One region of the Uliginosibacterium paludis genome, then DNA from elsewhere that is predicted to be linked to it. Evidence: predicted binding sites of a transcription regulator. Region 1 holds the regulator's gene; each other region holds the start of a gene.
What was found. The regulator FliA, encoded in region 1, starts transcription of late flagellar genes. The targets are predictions, from matches to a motif close to CTAAAGTTNNNNNNNNNNNNGCCGNTA.
Positions count from the first base shown of each region.

Region 2: ABDB87_RS10245 (flagellin) is a predicted target of FliA. The motif match lies at 3,381-3,407, and genes of this name have one in related genera.
Region 3: flgM (flagellar biosynthesis anti-sigma factor FlgM) is a predicted target of FliA. The motif match lies at 2,493-2,519, and genes of this name have one in related genera.

Region 1 is NZ_JBDIVF010000003.1:172,648-178,070, forward strand. It holds gene flhA (flagellar biosynthesis protein FlhA) at 1-327, shown strand, start outside; gene flhF (flagellar biosynthesis GTPase FlhF) at 659-2,212, shown strand; gene ABDB87_RS09600 (MinD/ParA family ATP-binding protein) at 2,209-2,991, shown strand; gene ABDB87_RS09605 (RNA polymerase sigma factor FliA) at 3,132-3,884, shown strand; gene ABDB87_RS09610 (flagellar motor protein) at 3,905-4,645, shown strand; gene ABDB87_RS09615 (cupin domain-containing protein) at 4,658-5,005, opposite strand; gene ABDB87_RS09620 (DUF1161 domain-containing protein) at 5,175-5,423, shown strand, end outside.
Region 2 is NZ_JBDIVF010000003.1:303,478-308,900, forward strand. It holds gene ABDB87_RS10230 (DegT/DnrJ/EryC1/StrS family aminotransferase) at 1-499, opposite strand, end outside; gene ABDB87_RS10235 (sugar 3,4-ketoisomerase) at 499-915, opposite strand; gene ABDB87_RS10240 (formyltransferase family protein) at 927-2,018, opposite strand; gene ABDB87_RS10245 (flagellin) at 2,125-3,255, opposite strand; gene ABDB87_RS10250 (P-II family nitrogen regulator) at 3,778-4,116, shown strand; gene aroC (chorismate synthase) at 4,284-5,417, shown strand; gene ABDB87_RS10260 (MFS transporter) at 5,410-5,423, shown strand, end outside.
Region 3 is NZ_JBDIVF010000004.1:202,489-207,911, forward strand. It holds gene ABDB87_RS12950 (flagellar hook assembly protein FlgD) at 1-596, opposite strand, end outside; gene flgC (flagellar basal body rod protein FlgC) at 618-1,022, opposite strand; gene flgB (flagellar basal body rod protein FlgB) at 1,036-1,440, opposite strand; gene flgA (flagellar basal body P-ring formation chaperone FlgA) at 1,741-2,424, shown strand; gene flgM (flagellar biosynthesis anti-sigma factor FlgM) at 2,601-2,906, shown strand; gene ABDB87_RS12975 (flagella synthesis protein FlgN) at 2,903-3,382, shown strand; gene motD (flagellar motor protein MotD) at 3,386-4,288, opposite strand; gene dapB (4-hydroxy-tetrahydrodipicolinate reductase) at 4,409-5,215, opposite strand; gene ABDB87_RS12990 (outer membrane protein assembly factor BamE) at 5,283-5,423, opposite strand, start outside.

The DNA.
Region 1 (5,423 bases):
GTGCAGCAACTCTTCCCGGGCAGTGCCGAGATCGATGTCATTGCGCTGGAGCCGGGGCTCGAGCGGATACTCGGTCAGGCCATGGCCAGCGGCGGCGAAGGCGGCGCGATCGAGCCCGGGCTGGCCGACACCCTGCTGCGCGAGACGGCCGGCGCAGCGCAGCGTCAGGAAGATCTCGGCTTGCCGCCGGTGCTGCTGGTGCCGAACAACCTGCGCTGGCTGCTGGCGCGCTTCCTGCGCCGCTCGGTGCCCAATCTCAAGGTCATCGCACACTCCGAAGTACCGGAGAGCCGGAACATCCGCGTGGTGGCCGTCGTTGGCGGCTGAGCCGGCTCGAATGGCTGATCCGGATTCCGGGTCAGCCTGGCTTGCTGCATTCCCCCAGTTTTTTTCTCTCGCGAGTCCTACGGCCATTCGATTCCGCAGACCTGTTTCGGCGGTCGTTCCATTCCTCTTTTCGGACGCCCGTCCGTCCTTGTAAGACGGCTTCCTACAAGGCTTTGAGCGCCGGCAGAGATTGCCGGAAAAGCTTGCCGAATTACCGGATTTTTACCGTTTTGTTCCGCTGCTCGCGGCTGTTTGCCGGGGCAAATAATGTGTCTCACGGAAACGCAGGAGAAATGTTTCCGGAACACGGAATGGAAGCGGAGGCAGTCTCATGGTCCAGGTCAAACGGTATGTCGGAAGAACGGCGCGGGAAGCGCTGGCGGCGGTCAAGGCCGAGCTCGGGGCCGACGCCGTGGTGCTGTCGAACCGCGCAGTCGAGGGCGGTGTCGAAATCGTCGCCATGCCTTCGGAACAGATGGGTGCGCTCTCGGCGACCGTGCATCAGGCTCGTCAGCCGGCACCTGCGCCTGCGCCCGTTCCGGTCCGCGCCCCTGCGAGCGCTGCGGTTTCGCGCCATGTCGATCCGGACGAGGACAGCGATTTCACCGTTACGCTCGGCCAGCACATCGCGCGCCTGGCGCGGGAGCAGACGCCGGCCTCGCTGCCTGCGCGCAAGCGTCCGGAAGCCCGTTTTGCCGATGGTCTGGTGACGCGCCAGGCCGACGAATCCGCGGGCACCCAGATGGATGTGAGACCTTTCAATCCGCCGCGGGTGAAGCCCAACGGAGACCCCTGGGAAGCGCCCGCTCCGGCTGCGCAGAAGCCGCGTGTACCGGCGGAAAACCTTGCGCCGGTACGCCATGAGTCCTTTGCCGCGCATGCCGGCTTTGCGCCGGAAGGGGACCCCAAGGTCGAGGCGCTGGAAGCCAGTAACGCCCGTCTGGCCGAGGAGCTCGCGTCGATCAAGGGCATGCTCGAGCGCCAGCTGGCGGGCTTCGCATGGAACGAGATGTCGCGCCAGGCACCGGTCCGCGCCCAGCTCATGAGCGAACTGCTGGAGAGCGGCTTCTCGGCCCAGATGGCGCGCGAGCTGACCGAGGCGCTGTCCGCCGAACTCAGTGCCAACCAGGCCCGCGCAGATGTCCGCAATCGCCTTGCACGGCGACTGAAAGTGATCGACAGCGATGCCGACATCATCGAGCGCGGCGGCGTCTATGCGCTGGTGGGGCCGACCGGTGTCGGCAAGACCACGACTGCGGCGAAGCTCGCCGCACGCTGTGTGGTGAGGCACGGCGCAGACAAGCTCGCGCTCATCACCACCGATGGCTACCGGATCGGCGCCCATGAGCAGTTGCGTATCTATGGCCGCATCCTCGGCGTGACGGTTCACGTGGTCCGCGATGCGACCGATCTGCGGCAGACGCTGCAGGATCTTCGCCAGAAGCACATGGTGATCATCGATACCATGGGCATGAGCCAGCGCGACAAGATGGTCGTGGAGCAGGCCTCCATGCTGACGGCTGCCGGCGTCGTCCGCCGCCTGCTCGTTCTCAACGCGACTTCGCGCGGCGATACCCTCGACGACGTGGTGCGTGCCTACGATGGCCCGGATCTTGCGGGATGCATCCTGAGCAAGGTCGATGAAGCGGCTTCGCTGGCGCCGGTGCTGGATGTGGCCATGCGTCGCGAGCTGCAGATGTACTACGTCGCCAACGGTCAGCGCGTGCCGGAAGATCTCCATCTTCCCAACTGTGCCTATCTGGTCCATCGGGCCTTGCGTGAGATCGGGGCGGATTCGCCCTTCAAGCTGGACTCGAAAGAGGCCGGCATGCTCATGACGAAGCCGCTCGAACCGGTGCGTGCCCAGAGGGGAGTGACGAGATGATGGACAAACGCTTTCAGGATCAGGCCCAGGGCTTGCGCCAGCTGCTTCATGCAGCGCCGCCCGAGGTGCTGGCGGTGCTGCCCTGCGGGCAGGGCAGCATGAACTGGGTGGCCGGACAGCTGCGCGCGCGCGCCGCATCAGGCGCCCGCATCCTCGCGATGGAAGAGCGTCGTGCCTACGGCAATCTGGCCGACTGTCTCGGCATCAGCCCGCGCTTCGATCTGGCTGCGGCCATGCGCGGCGAACTGCCGCTGGATGCGTGCATCCATGAATCGGTGGCCGGTCTGGATGTGACCCTGGTGGCTGCACTTGCCGACGCGCTGGGCAAGGATCGCATTTTCAACCAGCGCTGCGAGGCCCAGCTTCGCGTGCTGCGCAGCGGCTGGGACGAATGGGTGGTGCTGGCCCGGGGCGGCTCCATCGAAGGCTTCTCGCAGCTTTCCCTCGCCTCGCCGAGGTTTCTGGTGGCCCTGTCGAGCGACCCCATGTCGCTGACGGCGGCCTATGCTTGTCTCAAGCAGATCGCTGCCGCGGGCGGCGAGCGTCTGGTGTCGATCTGCATGACGGATGCGGAGGCGCCTCACGCCCGGCAAACCTTGCAGCGTCTGTGCGATGTGGTCCTGCAGCGGCTCGACATGCCCCTGCAGCCGGTTAGCAGCGTGGGCGAGGCGCTGGCCTGCGGGCGCCATGAGCCGGGCAGCGGGGCCGATGCCTACATCGACCGCCTTGTGCGTGCTGCCGCAGGGGGCGCGCGTCAGGGGCTGGCCGCCAAGGGCTGAATGGCTCCGAATTGAGCGGGACTTGTCCGCTTTTTCCGGCGCTAGGAAGCAGCAGGGCCGTCGCAGAATGGTGACAACATTCTTTAACGCATGTCGCAGCTCCGCAAGGCGCCGCAACCCGTCAGAAGAGAGAGACAACGATGTATAACGCAGCTGGAACACTGGACAAGAACCAGCTCATTGCGCGCTACGCGCCGCTGGTCAAAAGGATTGCCTACCACTTGATGGCCAAGCTGCCGGCGAGCGTGCAGGTCGATGACATCATCCAGAACGGCATGATGGGTCTGCTCGATGCGATCACGCGTTACGAGGAAGGACTGGGCGCCCAGTTCGAGACCTACGCGGTGCAGCGCATCCGCGGCGCCATGCTCGATGGTCTGCGCGAGAACGACTGGTTGCCACGCAGTCTGCGCCGCGAGATGCGACGCATCGAGACCGCCGTGCACACGCTGGAGCAGCAGAACGGACGCCAGCCCACCGAGGGTGAGCTTGCCAAGCTGCTGGGCATGGATCTGGGCGAATACCAGAAGATGCTTCAGGACGCCCGCGGCTATCAGCTGGTGTATTTCGAGGATTTTGGTGACGAGGATGACGACGATTATCTCGAACGTCATATCGTCGGTGCAGCGCCCGATCCACTCACGATGCTGGAGGATCATGACATGCGCAACACGTTGATACAGGCGATCGAAGATTTGCCCGAGCGCGAGAAGATGGTCATGGGGCTTTATTACGAGGAAGACATGAACCTGCGCGAGATCGGCGAGGTGCTGGGCGTGTCGGAGTCGCGCGTCTGCCAGCTGCACAGCCAGGCCATTGCACGCCTGCGCTCGCGCATCTCGGGTGGCCGCGAAACACCGCGCACGCGTCAGCGCCGCGCCAGCGCAGCCTGAGCGGAAGGGTGGAGTAGCGCGTGGATCTCATCAGCATCATTGGCCTGCTCGTCGGTCTGGTCGCGATTGTCGGCGGCCAGCTGCTCGAAGGCGGCCATATCGGTTCGCTCATTCAGCCGACCGCTTTCCTGATCGTCATTGGCGGCACTGCGGGAGCCGTGATGCTGCAAAGCCCGTGGAAGACCTTCAAGGCCGGTCTGCGGATGGTGAAGTGGGTTTTTCAGCCGCCGGCGCCTTCGCTCGAGCGGATCATCGCCGACATCGTTTCCTGGAGCGGGGTGGCGCGCAAGGAAGGCCTGCTGGCGCTGGAGTCCCGCATCGAGTCGCATCGTGATCCCTTCGTCCGCAAGGGGCTGCAACTGCTCGTCGACGGCGTCGAGCCCGAGCGCATCCGTGATGTGCTTGAAGTCGAGATCGGTGCGTGGGAAGGCGAGCTCAAGCAGGCAAGCAAGATCTGGGAGGCCGCGGGCGGCTATGCGCCGACCGTGGGGATTCTCGGTGCGGTGATGGGGCTCATCCATGTGATGGAGAACCTCTCTGACCCTTCCAAGCTGGGCGCCGGTATCGCGGTGGCGTTCGTGGCGACGATATACGGCGTGGGCTCGGCGAACCTGGTCTTCCTGCCGATTGCCAAGAAGCTGCATGCCACCATCGGTCAGCTGGTGGCGGTTCGCGAGATGACGCTTGACGGGCTTATCGGCATCGCGCACGGAGATAACCCCCGCCTCATCGAGTCCCGCCTGAGGGGCTACATCAACTGAGGCGCGCGCGGCTTACAGCGCCCAGAAGACGAACACGCCCATGGTTTCGTCGCCATCGTTGAGCAGCATGTGTGTCGAGCCTGCCCGGGTAAGGATCACGTCCCCCTGCTTCGCGCGCCGCTCCTCGCCATCGATCCTGATCAGGCCGCAACCGTATTGCACGACATAGATTTCCTCGCGGTCGTCCTTGTGTCCGTGCTCTCCGATCGAGGTGCCCGGAGGCAGCTCGGTGAAGGCGACGTAGCGCAGCCCGGACGCAAAGTCTTCGGCACCGAAGAGCTTGCAGCTGCGTGCCAGCCCCTGACCGTCGTGAATGCTTTTCTCGACGACAGGCATGTCGTGGTAGTTGCGGATTTCCATGCGTTTGCTCCCTGATGATGCCCGGCATCTTACCTGCTCCGGCCGCGGCCTCCGTCCTGGCCAGCCCTGTCAGGCGAAGGCGGCTGCCACGTCCGGCAGAAGGGTTAGAATGGCTCAGGCACATGCAGGAGTCATGTGCCTCACACACCGCAAACAAGGAGGCTTTCACATGAAACGCGTAGTCATTGCACTGTCGCTGGCTGCATTGTCCGTCCCCGCTTTTGCGAAGATGGACTGCGCCGAACTCAAGTCTGCCATTGCGGCGAAGATCGAGTCCAAGGGCGTGACGGCCTATACGCTTGAAGTCGTCGATAAAGGCCAGGGCGGGTCGGCGCGGATTGTCGGTTCCTGTGAAGGAGGCGCCAAGGAAATCGCTTACGTGCGCGGCAAGGCGGCTCCTGCCGCAGCAGCGCCGGAG
Region 2 (5,423 bases), 130 kb from region 1:
ACAGCCTGGCTCCGTGCGCTTGCGCGGCATCTTCGATGATGGCGATGTCGCGTCCTGCCGAGAGCTGCGCGATCCGCGGCATGTTGGCCATCAGACCATACAGATGCACCGGGATGATGGCGCGTGTTCTCGGGCTCAATACCTCCGCGATCCGGTCAGGAGCAATGCTGCCGGTTTTGGGATCGATGTCGGCGGGTACGAGGTCAGCACCCACCGACGATACGGCGAGCCAGGTCGCGATGAAAGTGTGGGCAGGAACGATAACTTCGTCGCCGGGGCCCACATCGAGCGCCAGCAGAGAGAGGCGGAGTGCGTCCAGACCATTCGCAACGCCGCAGGCCTCAGCGCAATTGCAGTACCGGGCGAACTCCCGCTCAAAGCCTGCGAGCTCCTCACCGAGAATGTAGTGTCCGTTTTCCAGGAAGGACTCGAATGCTGCCCGGAACGAGTCATGGCAGGGGCGATGAATAGCGGCGAGGTCGAGGAATGGAACCTTCATCACCGGCCTCTGGCGCTGGCGTCTGCCTGGAAACTCTCGTAATCGCGGTAGTAGTCGGCTTCGTCGTAGAAGTCCGATGCCAGGACCATGCAAACGGAGCCGGAAGAAAAATTGTCGATCTCTCGCCACATCATGGGAGGAATGTAGAGTCCGTAATACGAGCGGTTCAGGTGGTACTTGAATTTCGTTCGGCCGTCGTCAAGAAGAATGTCGAAACTGCCTGACATTGCGATCATGAACTGGTGAAGATTCTTGTGACCGTGTCCGCCGCGATGGGCGCCACCCGGCACGTCATAGAGGTAATACACCCGCTTGATGTCGAAGGGGATGTGCTTGTTGCCTTCGATGAAGGTGAGGTTTCCCCTGGGGTCGAGGATGCGGGGCAGATCGAAGATCCTGACGTCCTGCAGTGACATGGAACTGCTCCTTAAAGTTTTATTCCCCGGGCCTCTGAAAGGCTTCTGACGGGAATTCGGTTGCGTGTGAGGCGATCCGGATCAGCACCTTTTGAAACGAAATAGCGTGCGAGTCCGGCGTCCGGCTGTTGAAGAGAAGCCAGCAAAGGTGTCGTCCCTTCCTCATCTTCATCGTCAATATGCGTGATGTTCCGGATCAGACCTTTGGCCGTGGCAAGATCTCCGTCGCGGCAAGCAGCGAGCATTGCGTCAAGCTGGTCGTGCCACAAGACGAGATCATGGTCGAGAGTGGCTACCGTACTCGCGTGCCTGTCCCGGGTGATGATCGTTCCGGGGGCTGAAGTGCTTCGCCGGGTGGATACAGTGGCGTTCGCGATCCTGATCTCTCCCAGCAACGGAAGCTGGTACGCCCGGAAGGCTAGCGCCTTGACCTGCCGGTACGCCTGAAAGGCGGTCTGACGGCAGTTGATCTGCATGTTCGAGTAGTCAATCGCGTTGCGCGAAAAATAGGTGGCCTGGCGTCCGGCCTGTCTGCGAGCGGAGATGTTTGCCGCTTCATCAAGGAGCATTCCCATCCATTTCATGGCGAGTTCAGTACCTTCTTTCATGAGCGCGTCATAAAGCTGCCTGCAGTTCCAGTCTGACTGGATACGCACGGACGCCGCGTCAATGATGTCGCCGGTATCGATTCCATGATCGATCAGGTGGAGGGTTACGCCTGTGCTTCTGGCTCCGTGCAGGATCGGCAGCGCTGATGTCAGGACGCCACGGTAGCGCGGAAGTTTCGAGAAATGCAGGTTGAAGAGTTTTTGACTGCTGAACCGCTCCGGGCGAACGATCCTGTCATATTCCAGGGAGAGAAAGGTCAGATCGGACCGGCCTTCCGCTTCTGGCAGTCCGATGATGGGGACGTTCATCAGCCTTGCCGTGCGGATCAACGAAGGCTGCCAGCCATCCTCTCCAGTGTCGGTTCTGTTCGGCACCACGCAAAGATCAATATGCGGGAACTCCTCGCGAACCCGTTGCAGGACGTTTGTCGCGATAAGGTTTTTGCCTGCGATGCAGAGTGCTCGATGCATGGACGGTCCGGAACGGGAGTTCATTCCGGTCGATCCTACGCTGGCCCGGCAAGTGCTTTCTGCTGAAAAGACGAGAAAAAGCCCGCCATCTTTCGATGGCGGGCTCTGGATGCCGCAGGTCTGATCTGGCTCAGCGCAGGAGGCTGAGAACCTGTTGCGGCAAGCTGTTGGCTTGCGCCAGCATCGCTGTGCCTGCTTGCTGAAGGATCTGCGCACGGCTCAGGTTTGCGGTTTCCGACGCGAAGTCCGCGTCGGTGATCCGTCCCTTCGCGGCTGACAGGTTTTCCGAGGACGTGGCCAGGTTGGCAATCGTGGAGGTGAAGCGGTTTTGCACTGCGCCCATGTCGGCACGGGCGCTGTTGATCGATGTCAGGGCGTTATCGACAGTTTCCAGTGCGCGCTGAGCTCCGACGAAAGTAGAGATGTCGAGGTTGCCGACGTAGGTAGCAGCGCTGCCGCTTGCCGCAGTCGTACCCGAGGTCAGGCCGCTGTCGCTATCGACCGTGCCGCTGACCACGAGGTCGGTGCCGTCCTTGACCGAGCTCAGGGTGATCGCTGCTCCGCTCACGGAAGCATAGACACCCGTCTGATCCATCTTTGCGTTGATGGCGTTGGCCAGTGCGGTTGCATTGTCGGCTGCGACACCGGTGTTGATGTTCGAGTCGATGGAAACCCCGTTGATGGTGAGGCCCGACGAAATCGCGCCGGTTGTGACCGTGCCGCTAACGTCTGCAGCGAAGGTCGATTTTCCGAGTGCGGCCACGTTGGCGTCGACAATGCTGTTGATGCCGATGGTCTGGCCGGCGTCGGAGCCGACCTGGAACAGCTTGCTGGTGAAGCTGCCGTCGAGGAGCTTGGTGCCGTTGAAGGTGGTCTGGTTGGCAACGCGGTCGATTTCATCGACGAGCTGACCGACTTCTGCCTGGAGGGCATCGCGGTCTGACTGTGAGTTCGTCGCATTGGCAGACTGGACTGACAGTTCGCGGATACGTTGCAGGTTGTCGCCGATGGTGGAGAGGGCGCCTTCAGCCGTCTGGCTCAGGGAGATGCCGTCGTTGGCATTGCGGGACGCCACGGAGAGCCCCTTGAGTTGGGAGTTCATCCGCTCGGAAATCGCGAGGCCGGCGGCATCGTCCTTTGCCGAGTTGATGCGCAGGCCGGAGGAGAGGCGCTGCAGGGAGGTCGTCAGAGAGCTCGTGGTGCCGCCGATGTTGCGTTGGGCATTCAGGGAAGCCACGTTGGTGTTGATGGTCATTGCCATTTTGATACTCCTTGGAGTTAGCGTTTCTCACTTCAGTCCGGTGGGCCCGCTGCCAACCGGCTGCGAATACCGTTTCTTTCCTGACTGGTGGCCGGTTCTCGTTGAGTGCCGTGCCATGAGCAAACTAACGACCGCAATTCGCGTGTCTTCAGGGTTATCAGGTTTTACAGGCAGATATTTTTTTCTTTCCGGACGAACTCCGGCTGAAATCCTTGTGCCGCAAGGCTTTGATTCATATGAGCGAAGTGCTTTTCTGCTGGTTGGGGCTCAAGTTCTCAGGCGACCTGTCCGTAATCGAAGTTAGTCCGGCATTGTGTCCGGCATCTGAAATTGCCGCCGGAGTGCGGTTTTTTTTACGCCATTCGTCGCCGGGATATGAAGTTGAGTGGTCTTTCGCCTTCTTTTCGGAAGACTGCTTTGAGACATTCTGTGAGTCATCGGGGTCGGGAGTCTGTCCTCCCGGCACGCGACAGGGCCGAGTTGGCTATACTCCTTGCGACTCAACCGTGCTGGAGAACATTCGTGAAGAAAATCGAAGCCATCATCAAGCCCTTCAAACTGGACGAAGTGCGTGAGGCGCTTTCCGACGTCGGCATCACCGGTCTGACCGTGACGGAAGTCAAGGGTTTTGGCCGCCAGAAAGGACATACCGAGCTTTATCGCGGTGCCGAATATGTGGTTGATTTCCTCCCCAAGATCAAGGTGGAGGTCGTGGTGGCGGATGACATCGTTGATCAGACCGTCGAGGCCATCATCAAGGCCGCGCACACGGGCAAGATCGGTGACGGCAAGATCTTCGTGTCGCCGGTTGAACAGGTTGTACGTATCCGGACCGGCGAAACGAATGAACAGGCGATCTGAGGCCTGACACCGCAGCCAGCAGAAAACCCCGCGCGAGCGGGGTTTTTCATTTCCGGATGGTGGATTTTCAGAATCGAGGCGTTGACTTTGGAGGACCGGAAACCACGGGGTTCGTGGCGGCACGCATGATAAAATCCGCTCCCTTTCTGGTCTGATGGGTTCATTTCATGTCCGGCAGCACTTTCGGCACGCTCTTCACGGTCACTTCTTTCGGCGAATCGCACGGCGCGGCCATCGGCTGCGTGGTGGACGGTTGCCCGCCCGGGCTGGCACTGACCGAAGCGGATATCCAGCTCGAGCTGGATCGTCGCAAGCCGGGCACCTCGCGCCACGTGACCCAGCGCAAGGAGCCGGATACGGTCGAGATCCTCTCCGGCGTGTTCGAGGGCAAGACCACCGGCACGCCGATCGCGCTGCTGATCCGCAATCAGGATCAGCGCAGCGGCGACTACTCCAAGATCATGAACACCTTCCGCCCGGGCCATGCGGACTACGCTTACGAGCACAAGTACGGCGTGCGCGACTACCGTGGCGGCGGCCGATCCTCGGCACGCGAAACCGCGGTGCGCGTGGCCGCTGGCGCGATTGCCAAGAAGTGGCTGCGTGAAAAGCACGGCATCGCGATCCGTGGTTTCATGAGCCAGCTCGGCTGCATCGAAATTCCATTCCAGAGCTGGGACGAGGTCGGCAACAACGCCTTCTTCGCGCCGAATGCTGAAATCGTGCCGCAGCTCGAAGCGCTGATGGACCAGATCCGCAGCGAGCGCGATTCGATTGGCGCCAAAATCGACGTGGTGGCCACCGGCGTGCCGCCGGGCTGGGGCGAGCCGGTGTTCGATCGCCTGGACGCTGACATCGCCTACGCCATGATGAGCATCAACGCCGTCAAGGGCGTGGAGATCGGCGACGGCTTCGGCGTGGTGGCCCAGCGCGGCACCGAGCATTGCGACGAACTCTCGCCGGAAGGTTTTCTGTCGAACCATGCCGGCGGCGTGCTGGGCGGGATTTCCTCGGGCCAGGACATTCATGTATCGATGGCCATCAAGCCGACTTCCTCGCTGCCGCAGGAGCGTCGCTCGATCGACCGCGACGGCAATCCGGTGATGATGATGACCACCGGCCGCCATGACCCCTGCGTGGGCATCCGTGCCACGCCGATTGCCGAGGCCATGCTGGCGCTGGTGCTGATCGATCACGCCTTGCGTCAGCGCGCGCAGAACGCCGACATCACGCCGCCGCTGCCAAAGATTGGCGGCCTTGCGCCGGGTGCCAAGCAGACCATCCCTTCACCGCGTGACTGACAAGAG
Region 3 (5,423 bases), on a different contig from region 1:
GTGGCGAGCTCGAGCGTGCTGGCCGTCACCTTGGTGTCACCATTGGTGGCGGTCACTTTCATCTTGTAAGAGCCGTCGGCCACCTTGGTGCCGGCGTCGTTCTTGCCATCCCAGGCGAACTCATGCGTTCCGGCTTCCAGCTTGCCCAGATCGATTCGCTTGACCTCCAGGCCATTGGCATCGGTGATGGTGACGCTCACGGCAGAGGCCGCCTTGTCGAGCTGCACGCCACCAACGCCCATGCCATCGGCTACCAGCATTCCGGAGCCCGGCACCAGTACCGCGCGCCCCACCAGTGCGGCAGCCTGCAACGCATCGGAGGACTGCATGTTTGCCATCAGGGAAGACAGGGTCGAGTTCAAGCGCTCGATACCGTCCACCGTGCTGATCTGAGCGAGCTGTGAGGTCGTTTCAGCGTTATCCATCGGATTGAGCGGATCCTGATTCTTCAGCTGCGTGGTCAGCAGCTTGAGGAATCGCGACTGCTGCTCATCGACCTTGGTGCTGGACGACGAAGTCGAACCTGAAGAGGTCGTGCCATTCAGTGACGACAGGATCTGCTGCGCGCTGCTGGAAGTTGCGCTGGTAACGGCCATGGTCTTGCTCCGGTTGCTTTACTACGATTGACCCAATGCAAGGGTTTTCTGCATCAGGGTTCTGGCTGTGTTCATGACTTCGGCATTAGTCTGATAGGCGCGGGAGGCAGACACCATATTCACCATCTCCTCGACCGCATCCACGTTGGACATGGTGACGTAGCCCTTTTCGTCGGCCAGCGGGCTCTTCGGGTCGTAGACCATGCGCCCGGGCGCCGCGCTCTCGACCACCTGCTTCACCTGCACACCCTGGCCAGCCGTTCCCATCTGGACGGCCTGAAAAACGACCTGCTTGGCCTTGTAGGGCTTACCGTCCGCACCCAGCGCACTCTCCACGTTGGCCAGGTTGCTCGCGGTGGTATTGAGGCGCATTGACTGCGCGTTAAGCGCCGAGCCCGCGATATTGAATACATTGAACATGCTCATGGCAGCCTCCCGCTTACTGGCCGGAAACTGCCTGCTGCATCGTCCGCAACAGGCCGTTGATGAAAGTGATGCTGGCTTCATACTGGACCGAGTTCTCGGCAAACGCCGCGCGCTCGACATCCATGTTCACCGTGTTGCCATCCACGCTCGACTGCTGCTCGGTGCGGTACAGCAACTGGGCTGACGAGCCCGGCGCACTGGCTGCAATGTGCCGCGCGGCAGTGGTCGACAGGGCGACAGGAGCCGTTCCGCGTCCCTGCAGGGCACTGCCCAGCGCCGAGCCGAAATTCATGTCGCGCGCCTTGTAGCCCGGGGTGTCCGCGTTGGCGATATTGCCCGCAAGCAGCTCCTGGCGTTCGGCGCGAAGGTTGAGTGCGGTCTGGTGAAAGCGCAGGGCGTTATCGAGCTGGACGTTCATTTGCTCCACTCCGTTCATGATCTCTTCAAACATTCCGTCGCTCCCCACATGGACTTGCTGGTCTGGCGACAGTCTCATTGCAGCTTCTGTGCCAGCATCGTACGACGGGGCTTTGAGGCGGCAGCGCGCGATAAAGCGGCAAAACTCCCGCCTTTCCCGGCGGCAGACAGGCCCGTTTCGGCAAACTTTGCCGGCAAGGCACCGGAGGCCGGAAATGAGCGGCAAGTCGGCGACTGTTCCCGCCATGCATGCGCCTCGGGTCGCGGTTTAATGAAGACCGGACCCGAACCACCGCACAGGATGAAACCCGCCGCCCTCGCCTTTCTGATTTCGCTCCTGCTGGCCGCGTTGCCCGGCCCAACCAGGGCTGCCGGAGCACTCGAGCCGGCTTTGCGGAGCTTTGCCAGCGCGCAAGCCGCCGGCTTGCCGGGCAAGGCAACGCTGGACCTGCCGCGCGTTCCCGAGAGCCCCAGGATCACCGCCTGCAAGCAATGGCAGATTTTCCTGCCCGAGCGCGCGCGCTTCTGGGGACAGGTGTCGCTGGGAGCCCGCTGCAGCGACGGCCCCTCGCAGTCGCTCTACATCCAGGCAAGAGTCCGGATCGATGGCGTCGCCGTCGTTGCCGCCCGCCACATCCCGAGCGGTCAGCTTCTGGGCGCAGATGATCTGACCTCACTCGAAGCTGATCTGGGCAGCTACCCGCCGGATCTGATTCTTGACCCCGCCTCAGCCCGCGGGCGGATCAGCCGTGCAGCCATCGCGCCCGGACGCCCGATCCTGAAAAGCCTGCTGCGGCAGGAGAACGTCATCGAGGCCGGGCAGTCCGTGCGGATCGAGCTTGTTGACGGCTCACTCTCCGTCAGCAATGAAGGAGTGGCCATCGGCAGCGCCGCGCCCGGTCAGGCCGTACGGGTGAAGCTCGAAAGCGGCCGCATCATCACGGGCCTGGCAACCGAAGACGGCCGGGTCGACGTTCGCCCCTGAAGGTGCGAAAGCCCCATGCCGCAAAGCCGAAAGGGCCTTGCCGCGCTTGTCTTGGTCCATAAAAAAACCTAAAGTTTCACTGACCGACTCCGATATGACTGCTGTGTCAACGCGAAATGCTCCGGGTCCGGAATCCTTCGCGCCAGCCATGCACGTCCAGAGCAAAGGGAAACGCCGTGAAAATCGATAATTCACTCAAATCGTCGGGATCCGTCAGTGATTCCAAGGCCCGCGTTGCGCGAGAGGCCTCGACAAGCACCAGTGCGCCCAGCGAATCCAAGGTTCAGCTGTCTGCATTCGCCAGCAATCTGCAAAAGCTCGAATCAGCCGTCGAAAACACCCCGGTGGTCGATAGCGGCAAGGTAGATGAAATCAAGAACGCCATTGCCCAGGGGCAATTCAAGGTCAATCCCGAAAAAGTCGCAGACGGACTGATCGACAGCGTTCGTCAGATGCTTTCCGCACAACCCAGGACAGCGTGAATACGCCAGTCAATTCCGCGGCCCTGCGCCAGCGCCTGACGACACAGCTTGTTGCCGAAACGCAGCATGTAAGGGAATTCGTCACCGTGCTGGAAGAGGAACGCCGGATATTGACCCAGCGCGACGTCGAGCCGCTTTTCGCGCTGTCCGAAAAGAAGGCACATTACGCGCGCCTGCTGCAGCAATCGGCTCACGCCCGCTCTGTCCTGCTGACCCAGGCTGGCTTGACCAATGATCGCGCCGGCGTGGAAGCCTTGCTGGGCTCGCCCGAAACGCCTGTCTGGCAAACTTACCTCACCGTTGTGGCCAGCGCCCGCCAGCTCAACGAAGACAACGGCCGCCTGCTTACCGACAGGCTTGCCAGCAATCATCAGGCACTCGCCATCCTGATGGCACATTCCGACCAGCCCACCGTTTATGGGCGCGACGGCAGCGCCAGAACCCGCCCGGGCTCCCGCCTGCTCGGCAGCTACTGATCTTCAGTTGCCCCCAGCCGGGGAAGACTGTTGCGGCGCCACCAGCCGGGTGTTTTCCGGCGTCCCCAGGGCGCCATCCGCATTTTCCAGCTTGCGTACGCCCTCCGGCTGCCCGCTCTCCAGTACTTCTGTCGTGGAAGGCGCTTCAGCCACATCTGGCGCCATCGACTCGATCTGGATCGTGACACGCCGATTCCGGGCGCGACCGTCCGCCGAAGCATTGTCCGCCACCGGGCGCTGGTCGCCATAGCCGGCAGCGGTCAGCCTGTCGGCAGCCACGCCACTGGCGACGAAAAGCCGGACCACGGACGATGCCCGCACGGCGGACAGCTCCCAGTTGGAGGGAAAAATGGCAGTCTTGATCGGCAGATTGTCAGTATGCCCCTCCACCTTGACCGGGAACTCGCCCTTGGCAATGACCTCGGCCACGGCCTGCAGGGCCCGGACCGCCTCGGGCCCCAGCTGCGCTTCTGCCGGACTGAACAGGGCACTGGCATTGATTTCGATGGAAATGCCATTCACGCCTTCGGTCACCCTGACCTGCCCACCTCGTACCAGCGGATCCAGCACCCGTTTGACGTCGTCAGCCATGTCACGCATCTTCTGGCGGAATGCAGCCCTGCGGGCTTCAGCCTGCGCATCGGGGCTGGCACTGCGTGAAACGACGGGCGCCACCGGCGCACTGAGTACCTGGGGCTGCGGCACCATGCTCATGCCGTCCTGATTGGTTGCGCTGCGAAACGCATGCACGATCGAGTTCGAAAGCACCCGGTACTTGCCTTCGTTCACCGAGCTGATGGCATACATCACCACGAAGAAGGCGAACAGCAGCGTGATGAAGTCCGCATAGGACACCAGCCAGCGCTCGTGATTTTCATGCTCTTCTTCCTGGCGTCGGCGGGCCATGGGTTCTCCGGTGACAACAAAGCAGATTGACTCCCGGACATCAACGGCCTGCAAGGCCGCAGACTTGAGCATGAAAAAGGGCCGGTTCTGCCGGCCCTTGTCAATTCAATGCGTGGAAACTCATTTGAGACCAAGTACGTCCTGCATGTCATACACCCCATTGGGGCGCCCCTGCAGGAAAACCGCCGCACGCAGCGCGCCGGTAGCGTAGGGCATCCGGCTGCTGGCCTTGTGCGAAATCTCGACGCGCTCGCCCAGCCCGCAGAACATCACCGTGTGGTCACCGATCACGTCTCCGCCACGAACCGTGGCGAAGCCGATGGTTTCGGGTTTGCGCTCACCGGTGACACCTTCGCGCCCATACACCGCACATTCCTTGAGATCGCGGCCCAATGCGTCGGCAATCACTTCGCCCATGCGCAGCGCGGTTCCGGAAGGCGCATCCACCTTGAAGCGATGATGAGCCTCGAACACTTCCACGTCATAGCCGGAAGCCAGGATTCGGGCAGCCACGTCGAGCAGCTTGAACACGGCATTCACACCGACCGCCATGTTCGGCGCGAGCATGACCGGAATTTCAGCCGCTATCGCGCCAATCAGGGCCTTTTCCTCGGGCTTGAAACCGGTTGTCCCGATCACCATGGCGCATTTCACGCGACGCGCGACATCAAGGTGGGCCAACGTGCCTTCGGGCCGGGTAAAGTCGATCAGACAATCCGCCGCCTCCAGCGCCGCCTCGATATCGCAGGACACCGGCACGCCGCAGGCGTTGCCCGTGACCATTTCGCCGGCATCACGCCCGAGGAAGGCGCTGTCCGGACGATCCAGCGCAGCGACAAACGACACGCCGGGCGTTTGCAGCGCAGCTTCGATGAGCATGCGACCCATGCGGCCGGAAGCTCCGGCAATCGCGACCTTTACCGTCATGAAAAACCTCGGAAGATGGAAGCAGAACGAATTGACAGGGGAGCCGCTCCGGGGCGCCCCCGGAAAATCAGGGGGTCACAGGCGGCACGGCCGGGCCGGTGATATCGATCACGCGCGGCGCCGTCGGCGCGCTCTCCTGCACGCCATTGGCCGGAATCACGTCGCCCTCGACGCGGGCAAGCTTGTCACCCTCGAAGAACAGCGTGAT